One region of the Bradyrhizobium sp. USDA 4504 genome, then DNA from elsewhere that is predicted to be linked to it. Evidence: riboswitches for the same ligand, from Rfam matches in the RefSeq annotation. Region 1 holds a riboswitch; the other holds the start of a gene.

What was found. A riboswitch is a leader RNA that binds a small molecule or an ion and turns the genes downstream of it on or off. The one in region 1 is predicted to bind S-adenosylmethionine.
Region 2: linked by a shared signal. The riboswitch ahead of ACVMB1_RS37240 (O-succinylhomoserine sulfhydrylase) and the one ahead of metX (homoserine O-acetyltransferase MetX) in region 1 are both predicted to bind S-adenosylmethionine.

The regions. Positions count from the first base shown of each region.
Region 1 is NZ_JBSSGV010000001.1:6,097,472-6,105,782, forward strand. It holds gene ACVMB1_RS28785 (GNAT family N-acetyltransferase) at 1-204, shown strand, start outside; gene ACVMB1_RS28790 (MOSC domain-containing protein) at 260-1,051, shown strand; gene ACVMB1_RS28795 (TIGR02594 family protein) at 1,093-1,758, opposite strand; gene ACVMB1_RS28800 (alpha/beta fold hydrolase) at 1,990-2,862, shown strand; gene metW (methionine biosynthesis protein MetW) at 2,954-3,619, opposite strand; gene metX (homoserine O-acetyltransferase MetX) at 3,616-4,821, opposite strand; SAM riboswitch at 4,907-4,986, opposite strand; gene ACVMB1_RS28815 (chorismate mutase) at 5,161-6,009, shown strand; gene hisC (histidinol-phosphate transaminase) at 6,109-7,206, shown strand; gene ACVMB1_RS28825 (prephenate/arogenate dehydrogenase family protein) at 7,211-8,143, shown strand.
Region 2 is NZ_JBSSGV010000001.1:7,955,332-7,963,642, reverse strand. It holds gene ACVMB1_RS37255 (MATE family efflux transporter) at 1-861, opposite strand, end outside; gene ACVMB1_RS37250 (hypothetical protein) at 991-2,040, opposite strand; gene ACVMB1_RS37245 (2'-deoxycytidine 5'-triphosphate deaminase) at 2,204-3,310, opposite strand; SAM riboswitch at 3,445-3,524, shown strand; gene ACVMB1_RS37240 (O-succinylhomoserine sulfhydrylase) at 3,601-4,794, shown strand; gene ACVMB1_RS37235 (SDR family NAD(P)-dependent oxidoreductase) at 4,846-5,619, opposite strand; gene pimD (pimeloyl-CoA dehydrogenase small subunit) at 5,747-6,892, opposite strand; gene pimC (pimeloyl-CoA dehydrogenase large subunit) at 7,078-8,268, opposite strand.

The sequences.
Region 1 (8,311 bases):
ATCGCCGCGGCCACCGCGCTCGGCAAGCACGTCATGATCGCCGGCATCGACGGCGGCAATCTCGCCTCGCTGCGGCTGCACGCGCGGGCCGGCTTTGTCGAGGTCGCCCGGATGCCGGAGGTCGGACGCAAATTCGGCCGCTGGCTCGATCTCGTGTTCATGCAACGCCTGCTGGACGCTCCTGGAGCGGCGCGCGCCGACTAGTACCTTCCCGCGGGCGGCAGTTCTCCTCGCACGCCAAACAGGCTAGAGCGGGCGAATGGACAACACGCACGCTTCCTCTGCCCGGATCACCGGCATCTATCGCTACCCCGTCAAGGGTCTCACGCCCGAGCCGCTGCCGCACGCAGAGCTCAAGGCCGGCGAGACGCTCCGCTCCGATCGCCGCTATGCGATCGAGAACGGCCCGAGCGGTTTCGATCCCTCGGTGCCGAAATGGCTGCCGAAGCCGCATTTCCTGATGCTGCAGCGGGACGAGTGGCTGGCGCCGCTGCGCGCCCATTTCGACGATGACAGCCATGTGCTGACGCTGCGCCGGGATGGCGCGATGGTGGCCCAGGGCGACCTCGAGACCGCGGAAGGCCGCGCGGCGATCGAACGCTATTTCGCCAATCGTCATACCGGCCAGATCAAGGGCCCGCCCAAGGTGCTGGTCAGCCCCGGGCACAGTTTCTCCGATGTGCCGCGCAAGGTGGTCTCGATCATCAATCTGGCCAGCCTGCGGGCGATCGAGGAGATGGTGCAGGCGCCGGTCCATCCGCTGCGCTTCCGCGCCAACCTCTATGTCGAAGGCTGGCCGGCCTGGCATGAAGCCAGCCTGCTCGACCAGACCATCGCGATCGGCAGCGCCCGGGCCAGGGTGGTGAAGCGCATCACCCGCTGCGCCGCGGTCAATGTCGATCCCGACACCGGCGCGCGCGACCTCTCGGTGCCGAACACGCTGATGCAGCGTTTCGGCAACAATGAGTGCGGCATCTATGCCGAGATCATCAGCGATGGCGGCGCCGCCGTCGGCGACACGATTGCCGCTGAGGGACCTGTAGCGTCGTAGGCCGGGCAAGGCGCGTGCGCGCCCCGCCCGCTTTCGAGCGATCAGTTGGTCGGCATCACATAGGCGTAGATGCGGCCGCGCGAGACCCGCGTCTCGCGGACGCGGTGGCCGCTGTTGCCCGAGATCATGATCGGATTGCCCTTGGCATCGACGCCGGTGATGATGCCGACATGGCCGCCGCCGCGGCGGCTCATCACGGCGATGGCGCCGACCTGCGGTCCCGAAACGCGCGTGCCGTATTTGGCGAACGAGCTCGCCATGTCGGAGCCGGTGCCGCGATGGCCGGTGTGCTGCAGCACCATGTTCATGAAGCGGGCGCACCACAGGCTGGAGCGGCCGGTCGGATTGCCGCCGAGATAGCGGCGCGCCTCGGCCACGATGCCGGACGAGCCGAAGCCGCTTGCCGCAATCACGCCGCCCGTGTTGGGCACGGGGTCAGCGCTGCCGGGCAACGGCGCTGCGTTGGTTTCGATGATCCCGCCCGGCTGCGCGAGTGCGCGGCGCTCGGCGCGCGACAGCCGCGCTGCGGGCCGATAGTGATGACGGGCATAATGACGCGCGTGATGGCCGGCATGGGCCGAATGCGCGTGACGGGAATGATGCGGACGGGCGGATGCCGGTGCGGCGGAGATCACGGCGAGAGTGAGCGAACACAGAGCCAGCGCCAAAACACGAAGTGACCGGCGACACGCAAGCAACTGAACCATACTTCACTAGATCCTCTGTAACGCCCCCCAATTCCCCGTCGCGTTCCCGGGGGAACACGGCGGTGGTTTTGAAAATCGGGATGGCGCGAGGAAGATTTCATGCGGCACTGCGGGACCAATTTCTTGGTCATTCCGCGATGATTCGATGACGAGAAAGGAACCGGAACTGCCGCATTGCGGCCTCGAAAATTAACTGCAAATCTGGAGGCGGCCAACGAGAGGAGAATTTCAATGCCCTACGCCACGACGAAAGATCATGTCCGCCTCCACTTCGAAGAGGCCGGCAGCGGAACCCCGATCATCTTCCTGCACGAGTTCGCCGCTGATCACACCAATTGGGAGCCGCAGATGCGCTACTTCGCGCGCGGCCACCGCTGCATCGCCTATTCGGCGCGCGGCTACACGCCGTCCGACGTGCCTGCGAGTGCCGACGTTTACACCTACCAGCACTTCTATACCGACGCGCTCGCCGTGCTCGACCATCTCGGCATCGCCAAGGCGCATTTCGTCGGGCTCTCGATGGGCTCCTATTCGTCGCTGCAGATCGCCCTCAACGCGCCGGAGCGCGCGCTGTCGATGACGCTGGCCGCGGTCGGCTCCGGCTCAAGCCTCGAGCATCTCGATGCCTTCCGCGCGCAGTGCCGTGCCAATGCCGAGCAATACGAGAGCATCGGCGCGGTCGAGGTCGCCAAGGTGACGCGCGAAGCGCCGAGCCGGATTCCGTTCCTGGTCAAGGATCCGCGCGGCCACGCCGATTTCTACGCCGCGCTCGCCCGCCACGACGCCAGAGGCTCAGCCAACACGATGCGCAGCTTCCAGGGCGGCAGGCCCTCGATCTACACCATGACCGACGCCATCAAGCGCGCCGCGACGCCGGCGCTGATCCTGTGCGGCGACGAGGACGACAATTGCATCGCGCCCAGCATGTTCCTGAAGCAGCATCTGCCGGCCGCCGGCCTCTCGTTCTTCCCGAAGTCGGGCCACGTGCTCAACCTCGAGGAGCCGGCGCTGTTCAACGAGATGGTCGAGCGCTTCATCGCGCTGGTCGAGGCCGGCCGTTGGCCGGTACGCGATCCGCGGTCGCTGGTGGCGGCGCCGGTGTAGTCCTGTCATTCCGGGGCGATGCGCAGCATCGAACCCGGAATCTCGAGATTCCGGGTTCACACTTCGCGTGCCCCGGAATGACGCCATGACGTCACTTCCCCTGCCCACCCCGGCTGAGCAGGAACACGCCCTGCTCGCCGAACATGTTCCACACCCACCACGGCAGGTTGAGCGGCACCGGACGGCCGTAGAGATCGAGCGCCACCGCGCGCTCCATCTTGACGTTGATCTCCTCGCAGAGCTGCACGAAATCCTTGATGGTGCAGAAGTGGATGTTCGAGGTGTCGTACCAGCTCGCCGGCAAATTCTCGGTGCGCGGCATGTGGCCCCCGATCAACAGCTGCAGCCGCATCCTCCAGAACCCGAAATTCGGGAACGAGACGATGGCGCGCTGGCCGATGCGCAGCAGATTTTCCAGCACCACCTTGGGCTGTCGCGTCGCCTGCAAGGTCTGCGACAGGATCACGTAGTCGAACGCATCATCCGGATAATTGACGAGGTCGGTGTCGGCATCGCCCTGCACCACCGCGAGCCCCTTGGCGACGCAGCCATTGACACCCTCGCGCGACAGCTCGATGCCGCGGCCGTCGATGCCGCGGCTTTCCAGCAGTTGCAGCAATTCGCCGTCGCCGCAGCCGACATCGAGCACGCGCGAGCCCGGCCGCACCATGTCGGCGACCAACAGATGATCGGTGCGATAGCCGCCGGTCCGCTCCGGCGCGATACCCGGCAAGGGCAATGTCTGCTGCATGCTCATGACCGGCCGCCGTCCTTCAGGCCGCGCGCCTTGCCTGCGGCCAGCAGGAAGGCACGGGAGATCTCGAGGAATTCGGGCACGTCGAGCAGGAAGGCGTCGTGCCCCTTGTCGGTCTCGATCTCGGCGAACGACACCCGCGCGCTCGACGCGTTCAGCGCATGCACCAGCGCGCGCGATTCCGAGGTCGGAAACAGCCAGTCGCTGGTGAACGACACCACGCAGAACCGCGTTTGGATGCCGGTGAACGCCTTCGCCAGCACGCCGTTGTGGTCGGCGGCGATGTCGAAATAGTCCATCGCGCGGGTCAGATAGAGATAGGAGTTGGCATCGAAGCGCTCGACAAAGGACGAGCCCTGGTAGCGCAGATAGCTCTCGACCTGGAAATCCGCATCGAACGAGAAGGTCGGCAGCTCGCGGTCCTGCATCCGCCGTCCGAACTTGCGGTGCAGCGCGGCGTCCGAGAGATAGGTGATGTGCGCGGCCATCCGCGCCACCGCCAATCCGCGGTGCGGATGGGTGTCCTCGTCGACATAGCGGCCGCCGCGCCAGTCCGGATCGGCCATCACGGCCTGGCGGCCGAGCTCGTGGAACGCGATGTTCTGCGCCGAGTGGCGCGTCGAGCAGGCGATCGCGAGCGTCGAGAACACGCGCTCCGGATAGGCCGCGGTCCATTGCAGGACCTGCATGCCGCCCATCGAGCCGCCGACCACGCAGAACAGCGTCGTGATGCCGAGACGATCGATCAGCATCGCCTGCGCACGCACCATGTCGGGGATGGTGATGATCGGGAAATCGAGTCCCCACACCTTGCCGGTCGCGGGGTTCAACGACGCAGGGCCGGTCGAGCCCATGCAGCCGCCGATCACATTGGAGCAGATGATGAAGTACTTGTCGGGATCGATCGGCCGGCCGATGCCGACCATGGTCTCCCACCAGCCGGGCTTGCCAGTGACGGGATGGATGTTGTTGACATGCTGATCGCCGGTCAGCGCGTGGCAGACCAAGATCGCGTTGGAGCGGTCGGCATTGAGCTCGCCATAGGTCTGGTAGGCGATCTGGAATGGTGCGAGATCGACGCCGCAATCGAGCTTGAGCGGCTGGTCCATCCCGAACTTCGCCACCAATGACGACGGATGGTCGGCCTCATGGGCGCGATCATCGCTCGGGGTTTGTGGGCTCGGTATCGGACGCACGTTGCTCATCTAGGCGACCCTGCCTCCGCGCGGGAGGGCTCGACGGACCTCAGGCCAATAAAAAACCCGGCCTGAACAAAGGTTCGGCCGGGAGCTGATAAGGTCCCCGGCCTGTTTAGCGAGTTGTTTAACGTGGCTGCAAGCCGGCCGGCTCAAATGACCACGGGACGCAGGGAACGTAGTCCCCACGCCCCCCGCCGTCAAGACAGCCCTGCCCACGGCCAATTGGTTAACCGAATGCGCAAGGCACGCCTGCGACGTTTCTCTTTGCTTTCGCTGCCCGTCTTTCCTAATCAGGGACCCTGTCCGACGCGGCACCGGGCCGCCCCGACGACAAGGTTTGAGAGCATGTCCAACCCACCCCCGTCGCCGCCCTCGCTGCAGGATCTGCGCAAGGAGATCGATGCGATCGACGAGCAGGTACACCGCCTGCTGATGGCGCGCGGCGACATCATCGACCGCCTGATCCAGGTCAAGAAGACCCAGGAGGTCGGCTCGGCATTCCGCCCGGCACGCGAGGCCAGCATGATGCGCGAGCTGGTGCGGCGTCATCGCGGCATCCTGCCGCTCGACACCATCGAGAGCATCTGGCGCGTCATCATCTCGACCTTCACCTATGTGCAGGCGCCGTTCGCGGTGCATGCCGATGTTTCGGTCGGCGAGTCGGCCATGCGCGACTCGGCGCGGTTTCACTTCGGCTTCGTGGTGCCTTACGTGTCGCATTTCAGCGCACAGGCCGCGGTCGAGGCGGTGGCGAAGTCGAAGGGCGACCTCGCGCTGGTCTCCGCGATCGCAAGCCGTACGCCGTGGTGGAATGCGCTCGAGGCCAGTGGCGCGCCGAAGATCATCGCGCGGCTGCCGTTCCTCGAACGCGCCGACCATCCCGCCGCGCTGCCGGTGTTCGTGATCTCGCGGGTCGCCGACGACGCCATGGTCACCGAAGTGCAGACCTGGAGCGTGCGCGTCTCCGGCTGGAACGCCGATGTCGCCCGGGCGCTTGCGCCGCTCGCCGAGATCGTCGCGGTCCCCGACACCGCTTTCGACGGCGCGGCGCTCCTGGTCTCGGTCACCGGACACGATTTCGAGGCCATCAAGCTCGCCCTGATCAAGGCCGGCGCCTCGGTCCGCTCGTCGGCCCTCGTCGGCAGCCACGCAACGCGCTATACGGTGCCCTCTAACGGATCGGCCAGGACCTGAAGTAAGAGCCAGCCGCCCGTCCAGGCTTTTGTTTTGACGCGTTTTCTTCACGCGAACCGGTATCCACTTCGCTCGAAAACGCTCTGTTCGGAGTTGATGATGTCCCGCCCCGTGCCGAACCCCGGCATCCTCGATATTGCGCCCTACACGCCCGGCAAGAGCCCGGTGCCGGAACCGGGCCGCAAAGTGTTCAAGCTGTCCGCCAACGAGACGCCGTTCGGGCCGTCTCCGAAGGCGATCGCGGCCTACAAGGCGGCGGCTGACCATCTCGAGGACTATCCGGAGGGGACCTCACGCGTGCTGCGCGAGGCGATCGGCCGCGCCTACGGGCTCGATCCCGACCGCATCATCTGCGGCGCCGGCTCCGACGAAATCCTCAACCTGCTGGCGCACACCTATCTCGCGCCCGGCGACGAGGCGATCTCGACCACCCACGGCTTCCTGGTTTACCCGATCGCCACCATGGCGAACGGCGCCAGGAACGTGATCGCGGCCGAGACCAATTTCACGGCCGACGTCGACGCCATACTCAAGGTGGTGACGCCGCGCACGAAACTGGTCTGGCTCGCCAACCCGAACAATCCGACCGGCACCTACATCCCGTTCGACGAGGTCAAACGGCTGCGCGCCGCGCTGCCGTCGCATGTGCTGCTGGTGCTCGACGCCGCCTATGCCGACTACGTCTCGCGCAACGACTACGAGCTCGGCATCGAGCTGGTCGCGACCACGGACAACACGGTGGTGACGCACACCTTCTCGAAGATCCACGGCCTTGCGGCGCTGCGGATCGGCTGGATGTTCGGGCCGGCGCATATCGTCGATGCCTGCAACCGTATCCGCGGTCCGTTCAACGTCACGACGCCGGCGATGCTGGCGGCGGTGGCGGCGATCGAGGACTCGGCGCATGTGCAGATGTCGCGAACCCACACCGAACAATGGCGCAACTGGCTGACCGAGCAGATCGGCAAGCTCGGGCTGAAGGTGACGCCGAGCGTCGCCAATTTCGTGCTGATCCATTTCCCGACCGACAAGGGCAAGACCGCGGCGGAAGCCGACGCCTATCTCACACGGCGCGGCCTCGTGCTGCGCGCACTCAACAATTACAAGCTGCCGCATGCGCTGCGCATGACCATCGGCACCGAGGAGGCCAACCGCCTCGTGGTCGAGGGGCTGCGCGACTTCCTGGCCGGAAAGTGACATCGTGACCACCGCCCCGCTCTTCCAACGCATCGCGCTGATCGGCTTCGGCCTGATCGGCGGCTCGATCGCGCGCGGCGCGCGCGCGCAAGGGCTGGTCGGCGAGATCGTGACCACCGCGCGCTCGGAGAAGACGCGTGCGCGCGTCGCCGAACTCGGCATCGTCGATCGCGTCGTCGAGACCAACATCGAGGCGGTGAAGGATGCCGACCTCGTCATCCTCTGCATCCCGGTCGGCGCCTGCGGCCCGGTCGCCGCTGAGATCGCGCCGCATCTGAAGCCCGGCGCGATCATCTCCGACGTCGGCTCGGTGAAGGGCGCCGTCGTCAAGGACATGGCGCCGCATCTGCCTGACGGCGTCCACTTTGTCCCGGCGCATCCGGTGGCCGGCACCGAGCATTCGGGGCCGGATTCCGGCTTCGCCGAGCTGTTCATCAACCGCTGGTGCATCCTCACCCCGCCCGAAGGCACCGATCCCGCGGCGACCGACCGATTGCGAACGTTCTGGGCCGCGCTCGGCGCCAAGGTCGAGATCATGACGCCCGACCATCATGACCTCGTGCTCGCGATCACCAGCCATTTGCCGCATCTGATCGCCTACACCATCGTCGGCACCGCCGACGAGCTGGCGCAGGTGACGGAATCCGAGGTCATCAAATTCTCCGCCGGCGGCTTCCGCGACTTCACCCGCATCGCGGCCTCGGACCCGACGATGTGGCGCGACGTATTCCTCGCCAACAAGGACGCCGTGCTCGAGATGCTCGGCACCTTCAACGAGGATCTGTCGAAGCTGACCCGCGCGATCCGGCGCGGCGACGGCGAAGCGCTGTTCGACCACTTCACCCGCACCCGCGCCATCCGCCGCGGCATCGTCGAGACCGGCCAGGACTCCGCCGCACCCGACTTCGGCCGGCCGCATGCGAATTTGGAGAAGTAGCCGGGGCGACTCTTTCCATTCGTCGTCCCGGCGAAAGCCGGGACCCATACTCCGCGGCGGGTGTGGTTGACGGGACTCGTCGTTTCAGCTTCGCGCAACGATGCAGCGAAACCCATCATTGGCGCCGCGGGCTTAAATCGATGGGTTTCGCTTCGCTCTACCCATCCT
Region 2 (8,311 bases), 1.9 Mb from region 1:
GGTGAAGATCGAGATCGTCAGAACCGACTGCAACGGCGAGAAGCAGGACACCGCGCCGACCTTGAGGATGTCGATGAACATCGCCCATTGCACGCGCAGCCCCTTGAGTTTCGGCTTCACGCGGGCACGGCCCGAGAACAGATACCAGCCCATCACGCTGATGCTGATCGAATAGGCGATCAGCGACCCCGCGGCGACGCCGCGCATGCCGAATTGCGGCACCGGACCGAGACCGAGCCCGAGCGTGCCGCCGAGAATGATCTGCCACACCGCCGAGGACAGGATCATGGTCGACGGCAGCTTCATGTTGCCGGTGCCGCGCAGGATGCCGGCCATGGTGTTCATCAGCCAGGGCAGGATCGCGCCGCCGAAGAACACCTGCGAATAGGCGATCGCCTGCGCCAGCACATTGCCCCGGCCGCCGAGCAGTTCGAGCAGGCGCGGGCCGAAGATCAGCATGCCCAGCATGAACGTCAAACCAAAGGTCAGGCCGATCAGCAGCGCATGCATCGCCAGCGTCGAGGCGCGCTCGATCTCGCCGGCACCGAGCGCACGCGCGATCGCGGATGCGACGCCGCCGCCCATCGCGCCGCCGGACATCGTCATGGTCAGGATCACGCAGGGAAACACCAGCGCCATCGCCGCGAGCGACTCGACGCCGAGCCGGCCGATATACGAAGTCTCCGCGATCACGACGCAGGTGCCGGCGGAGAGCGCGATCACGTTCGGCCACGCCAGCCATAGCAGCGTGCGCAGGATCGGCCCGTCGAGCAGCGCATTGCGCGCCGGCTTGGTCACCGGCGGCGGCAGCGGCCGCTCTTGTTCGTCGACAGGAATTTCGGCGAGGCCGAGATCGGACATTTCTACTCCCACGCGCGATCTGGGGAGCCGCGCCATGGTGTTTCCCTACCATGGCGGCGGCGGAATCCACGTGCGCGGGGCGCAAGGGGGGCCTGCGCGATTGCAGGTGAACCCGGATGAACCTTGGGGCTAGCCGATCGACCAGACGAACGGCGCGCCGGCGGCGCTGTTCGGCTTCAGATGCACCGGAATATGCCGCCCGCAGCCGGCGGCCAGCCCTTCGAACAGGCCGGTCAATACGCTGGCGCAGGCCGGATGATAGTCGGCCACGTCGGCCATCAGCTTCCAGCCCTGCTGGCGGATTTCGAACTGGCCCTCGGATTCGGTGATGTCAGCAATATCGTCCTGCGACTCGAAGAGAGTGCGCAGGAATGCGGCAAATTCCGTGGCACGGCCACGGCGGCCGCCGAGCGCCTGCGCGACCTCGTCGTAATACTGCATGCCGATCAGTCTGCCGGTGAGATGCAGCAGATAGCTCGCATCCTCCGGGCCGAACACCTGCACGATGACCGGCGCGGCCGTCTTCACATATTCCATCGCGTAGTTGCGATAGGCCTTTTCCAGCCGCAGCTTCGGCCAGCTGTCGACCGGCAGCGCCGGCGCGGAGTTCGGATCGAACAGCGGCGCCTCGATATGGCGCGCGAACACCAGGCGCTGGTCGAGCTCGAGCGGATGATCGTACTCGCAGTAATAGCCTTCGAGGCCGTCCTGGCCGTCGACACTCTGCTTGGTGCAGACGAAGCCGAGCCGCAAGTCCCCGAGCGCGACACCGTTGTTGGCGTGCCAGCCGCGCAGCATCGCGCGCGAGACCTCACCGGGCACGCCGCAGATCGCCGTGCCCTTCCAGATCCAGCGCGGCGGCGGATAGCGGATCCAGGCCTTGCGGTCGGTCTCGTACATGTATTCGACATGCACGCCGCCGATCCAGTTGGAAAGATAATGATACTGCGCGGCCGCGACCGCCGGCGGCAGGCTGTCGAGGCCGAGCTTCTTCAAGCCGGGCAGGAAGCGCTCCTGCTGCTGGCGACGAAACACGCGGAAGACGAACTCGGCGGCATCAGCCGTGCCGCGCCGCGTGACGACGGTGAGGATCAGCCCGGTGAAGAAGGCGTGATAGAGATCGGCGACGCTGCGCCACTTCCGCCATTGCGTTTCGCGCGCGTCCTGCTCTCCGGTCATGTCTGCTCCCGCTGTTCTTGTTGGCGAGATAAAGCCTCGCGCGCGCAATCGTAGCCCGGATGCAGCGAAGCGCAATCCGGGGCGGCTCAATGCGCGTATGCAGCGCCCCGGATTTCGCTAGCGCTTCATCCGGGCTACGGAATTACACGCGCGCGAAACGGAATTACACGCGAAAATGCTTGGAGAGCTTCAGGCCCTGCGCCTGATAGTTCGAGCCGATGCGCTGGCCGTACAGCGCGTCGGGGCGCTCGAGCATCCGCTCATAGACGAGGCGGCCGACGATCTGGCCATGCTCGAGGATGAACGGCACCTCGCGCGAGCGCACCTCCAGCACGGCGCGCGCCCCCTTTCCGCCGGCGCCGGCATAGCCGAAGCCGGGATCGAAGAAGCCGGCATAATGGACGCGGAATTCGCCGACCAGCGGATCGAACGGCACCATCTCCGCGGCGTAGTCCGGCGGCACCTGCACCGCCTCTTTCGACGCCAGGATGTAGAACTCGCCGGGATCGAGGATGAGACTGCCGTCGGGCCGGGCCTTGATCGGCTCCCAGAAGTCGTCGACAGCATAGCCGCCGCGGCGATCGACATCGACCACGCCGGTATGGCGCTTGGCGCGATAGCCGACGAAGCCGCCCGAGCTCTCGCCGGAGAGATCGACCGAGAGCGCGACGCCATGGGTGAGATCGGCATTGGCGGCGTCGACCAGCCGCTCGGCGGCATGCAGCGCATCGAGCTCGTCGGCGGTCAGCGTCGCCTCGCCGATCCGGAAGCGGACCTGGCTGAGCCGCGAACCCTCGCGCAGCAGCACGGGAAACGTCTTCGGGCTGATCTCGGCATAGAGCGGGCCGTGATAGCCGGCGCCGATCATGTCGAAGCGGCGGGTGCCGTCGGCGATCACGCGGGTGAAGACGTCGAGCCGTCCGGTCGAGCTCTTCGGGTTGGCCGCGGCCACGATCTCCGGCGGCAGCGCCAGGCTCTCCAACAGCGGCACGATGTAGACGCAGTTGGTCTCCAGCACCGCGCCGTCGGACAGATCGATCTCGTGCAGCTTCAGCTCGTCGATCCGCTCGGCGACGGTGGCATCGGGCCCCGGCAGGAAGCTGGCGCGGACGCGGTAGGCGATGTCGCCGAGGCGGAGATCGAGGCTGGCCGGCTGGATCTGGCTCTCGACGAAGTCATAGGCGGGCAGAATGAGGCCGGCCTCCGCCATCTCCGCGATCATGCGGTCGGGCAGGATTCCGTTGGATTCATCTTCCAGCGTGAACGACACGATGCGGTCCCTCGGCGATCCCTCGAGATGGCCCAAAAATCATACTCCAGGCGGCCATCAAGCCCCAAAATATGGGCTTTTACGGGTTATCCGATGACCGTCTTGACGGAAAGGGCGCGAGGGAATATCAGCTGCACTTATCCCGTGGTGATTTGAGCCGGCCGGCTTGCAGCCACGTTAAATAAGTCGCTAAACAGGCCGGGGACAGTGTGATCCCGGCTTGTGGAGGTTGCTCCAGGCCGGTTTTTTTGTGGCCATTCTCCAGGGGAAATGGCCACCTCGGAGGTCACATGTCTGAATCTGAAACCACGGCCCGCTTTCGTCCCGAAACCCGTCTCGTCCATGGCGGTACGCTGCGCTCGCAATTCGGGGAGACGTCGGAAGGGCTGTTTCTCACCCAGGGCTACGTCTACGACACCGCCGAGCAATGCGAGGCGCGCTTCAAGGGCCAGGACCCCGGCTTCATCTATTCGCGCTATTCCAACCCGACCATTGCGATGTTCGAGCGCCGCATGATCGAGCTCGAGGGCGCGGAAGCCGCGCGCTCGACCGCGACCGGCATGGCCGCGGTGACCACCGCGATCCTCGCCCCGCTGAAGGCCGGCGATCATGTGGTGGCCTCGAAGGCCCTGTTCGGCTCCTGCCTCTACGTGGTGCAGGACCTGTTGCCGCGCTACGGCATCGAGACGACGCTGGTCGACGGCCTCGACCTCGACCAGTGGCAGCGCGCGTTGCGGCCGCACACCAAGACCTTCTTCCTGGAGAGCCCGACCAATCCGACGCTCGACGTGCTCGACATCGGCGCGATCGCAGAGATCGCGCATAGCGGCGGCGCCCGGCTGATCGTCGACAACGTGTTTGCGACGCCGATCTGGCAGAGCCCGCTGTCGCTCGGCGCCGACGTCGTGGTCTATTCCGCAACCAAGCATATCGACGGCCAGGGCCGCTGCCTCGGCGGCGTCATCCTGTCGTCGGAGGCCTTCATCGCCGAGCACATCCACAATTTCATGCGCCAGACCGGGCCGTCGCTGTCGCCGTTCAACGCCTGGGTGCTGCTGAAGGGGCTGGAGACGCTCGGCGTGCGCGTCCGCGCCCAGACCGAGAACGCGGCGAAGATCGCCGAGGCGCTGGCCAAGCATCCGAAGATCACGCGGCTGGTCTATCCGGGCCGCCCCGACCATCCGCAGGCCGAGACGGTGAAGAAGCAGATGGGCGCCGGCTCGACACTGGTCGGCTTCGAGGTGAAGGACGGCAAGGCTGGCGCCTTCCGCTGCCTCAACGCGCTGAAGATCTCGCGCATCTCCAACAATCTCGGCGACGCCAAGAGCCTCGTCACGCATCCCGCGACCACGACGCATCAGCGCCTGGCGCCGGAGGCCCGCGCCGAACTTGGTATCAGCGAAGGTTTCATTCGCTTCTCGGCCGGGCTCGAGCATCCCGACGACCTGATCGAGGATTTTGAGCGCGCGCTGGAGCAGGTTTGAAGCAACGCGTCATGGCCGGGCTTGCCCGGCCATGACGGCTTCTCTTGAAGATTAAGTCGCAGCCGTCGTGACGCCGCCGTCGACCACGATGGTCTGGCCGGTCATGAACGTCGAGGCATCGGAGGCGAGATAGGCCACGGCGCCGGCGATCTCGTCGGGCTCGCCGATGCGGCGGAGCGGCGTCGATGCGGTGCGGCGCTTCAGATTGTCCGGGTCCTCCCATAGCGCGCGGGCGAAATCGGTCTTCACCAGGCCCGGCGCCACGCAATTGACGCGCACGCCCTTCGGGCCCCACTCGCCGGCAAGGCTGCGGCACAGCGCGAAGTCGGCGGCCTTGGAGATGCCGTAGGCGCCGATCACCGTAGAACCCCGAAGTCCGCCGATCGAGGAGATGATCACGACCGAACCCTTGCCGCGTTCGGCCATCTGCGGGATCGCCAGCGCGGACAGCCAGATGTTGCTCTTGACGTTGGAGCCCATGATCTTGTCGAAGGCCTCGTCGGTGATGTCGAGCAGCGGGCCGTAATAGGGATTGACCGCGGCGTTGCAGACCAGGATGTCGATCTTGCCGTAATGCTTGATCGTCCCCGAGACCAGCGCCTCGACCTCGCTGCGGCGCGCGATGTTGCAGGGGATGACGAGCGCATCGCCGCCCGCCTTCTTGATGCCGTCGGCGACTTCCTGGCAAGCATCCGCCTTGCGCGAGGAGATCACGACCTTGGCGCCGAGTTTTGCCAAAAGCTCCGCCGATGCGCGGCCGATGCCGCGGCTCGAGCCGGTGATGACCGCGACCTGGCCGGTGAGATCGAACGGGGTGTTTTTCATTGTTGTTGTTTCCCTGTTAGTTGCACGTCATTCCGGGGCGCGACGCAGTCGCGAACCCGGAATCCAGAGGTTACGGCGCGAGATTCCGGGTTCTCGCTTCGCGAGCCCCGGAATGACGCCTGTGTGGTTACGCCAGCAGCCCGCCGCCCTCGCTGACGCGACGGAGGTGATAGTCGGTGTCGCCGAGCGTGTTTTCGATCATGGTCAGCCGCTTGAAGTAGTGACCGATCTTGGCTTCCATGGTCATGCCGATGCCGCCGTGAAGCTGGATCGACTGCTGGCCGACGAACTTCAGGGACTTGCCGACCTGCACCTTGGCGGCGGCAACCGCCGACGCACGCTCCTTGGCATCGTCGAAGTCCGACGCCATGGTGGCGAACATCGACATGCTGCGGGCCTGCTCCAGCGCCACGAACATATCGGCGGCACGGTGCTGCAGGCTCTGGAACGAGCCGATCGCAACGCCGAACTGCTTGCGGGTCTTGATGTACTCGACCGTCTCCTTCAGCGACTCGTCCATCGCGCCGACCGCTTCCGCGCACAGCGCAATGCGGGCTTCGTCGGCGACGCGCTCGATCAGGGGCAGGCCGTTCTCGGGATCGCCGATCGCAGCGTCAGCACCGACCTCGACATTGGTGAAGGTGATGTCGGCGGCGTGCAGGCCGTCCTGGGTCGGATAGCCCTTCCTGGTGACGCCCTTGGCATCCGCCGGAACCAGGAACACGCCGATGCCGGTCTTGTCGCGCTGGCCGCCCTTGGTGCGCGCGGTCACGATCAAGGTCTGGGCGTTCTCGCCGTTGAGCACGACGAACTTCTCGCCGTCGATCACCCAGCCGTCGCCTTTCTTCTTCGCCGTGGTCACGACATCAAACAGGTCGTAGCGCGAGTTCTTCTCGAGCTGGGCAAAGCCGAAGGTCTTGCTGCCGTCGATGATGCCGGGAATGTGCTTGGCCTTCTGCTCGGCCGAGCCGCCATGGCGCAGGAAGCCGCCGGCGACCACGACGGTGGCGAGATAAGGCTCGACCACCAGCGCCTTGCCGAGCGCTTCCATCACGATCATGGTCTCGACCGCGCCGGCGCCGAAGCCGCCATCGGTCTCCGCAAAGGGCAGACCGAGCAGGCCCTGCTCGGCGAGCTTGCCCCAGAGCGCTTTGCTCCAGCCGCCCTTCTCCTTCATGTACTTCTTGCGCGCATCGAAGTCGTAGGCATCCGCCAGCAACCCGTCGACGCTTTCCTTGAGAAGCCGCTGCTCCTCGGACAGATCAAAATCCATGTTCGTTCCCTTAACTAACTGATCGTTGTTCAAGCCGGGGCCTCTTCACCTCGCCCCGCTTGCGGGGAGAGGTCGGATCGCGAAGCGATCCGGGTGAGGGGGTACAGGTCTCTCGGCAGTCGTTGCTCGGAGAGATGCCCCTCACCCCAACCCTCTCCCCGCGAAGAGCGGGGAGAGGGAGAGGATCAAAGCCCCAGCACCGCCTTGCTGATGATGTTGCGCTGGATCTCGTTGGAGCCGCCGTAGATCGAAACCTTGCGGTTGTTGAAGTAGCTCGGCGCGATCTGCGCGGTCCAATCCATGCTCTCGTTCGAGCCGGCATCGCCGTGCTCGTCATAGGGCGCGGCGAACGGACCGATGATCTCCATCAGCAGCTCGGTGGTGGTCTGCTGGATCTCCGAGCCCTTGATCTTGAGCACCGAGGAGGCCGGATTGGGTTTGCCCTTGCCGTGCTTGCCCTCGTCGGCGACGACGCGGAGCTGGGTGAGTTCGAGCGCCTTCAGCTCGATCTCGCAGGCCGTGAGCTTCTCGCGGAACGCCGGATCCTCGATCACCGGACGGCCGCCGGACTCGACCTTGGAGGCCAGCGCGCGGATGCGGCGCAGCCGCTCCTTCGACACGCCGACCCGGGCGATGCCGGTGCGCTCATTGCCGAGCAGGAATTTTGCGTAATCCCAGCCCTTGTTCTCCTCGCCGATCAGGTTCTCGTAGGGCACCTCGACGTCGTCGAAGAACACCTCGTTGACCTCGTGTCCGCCGTCGATGGTCTGGATCGGACGCACGGTGACGCCCTTCGACTTCATGCTGAACACGATGAAGGAGATGCCCATCTGCTTCTTCGCGGCCGGATCGGTGCGGCAGAGGCAGAAGATCATGTCGGCGTGCTGGGCGAGCGTGGTCCAGGTCTTCTGGCCGTTGATGATCCACTTGTCGCCACGGCGCTCGGCCTTGGTCTTCAGCGACGCGAGGTCCGAACCCGAGCCCGGCTCCGAGAAGCCCTGGCACCACCAGTCGTCGACATTGGCGATGCGCGGCAGATATTCCTTCTTCTGCTTCTCGTTGCCGAAGGTGTAGATCACCGGGCCGACCATGCTGACGCCGAAGGCGAGCGGCTGCGGCGCCGGATAGGACTGCAGCTCCTCGTTGAAGATGTAGTGCTGCACGGTGCTCCAGCCGGTGCCGCCATATTCCTTCGGCCAGTGGGTGACGCCCCAGCCCTTCTTGTTGAGGATGCGCCACCAGGTGACCATCTCGTCCTTCGACAGATGGCGGCCTTCCTGCAGCTTGCGCCGGGTCTCCGGCGGCACGTTGTTCTTGAAGAACTCCCGCACCTCCTCGCGAAACGCTATCTCTTCCTTGGTGAAAGCGAGATCCATCAGATCCTCCTTTTGAAATTCAACTGCTTCTTTCCTGGTCGTC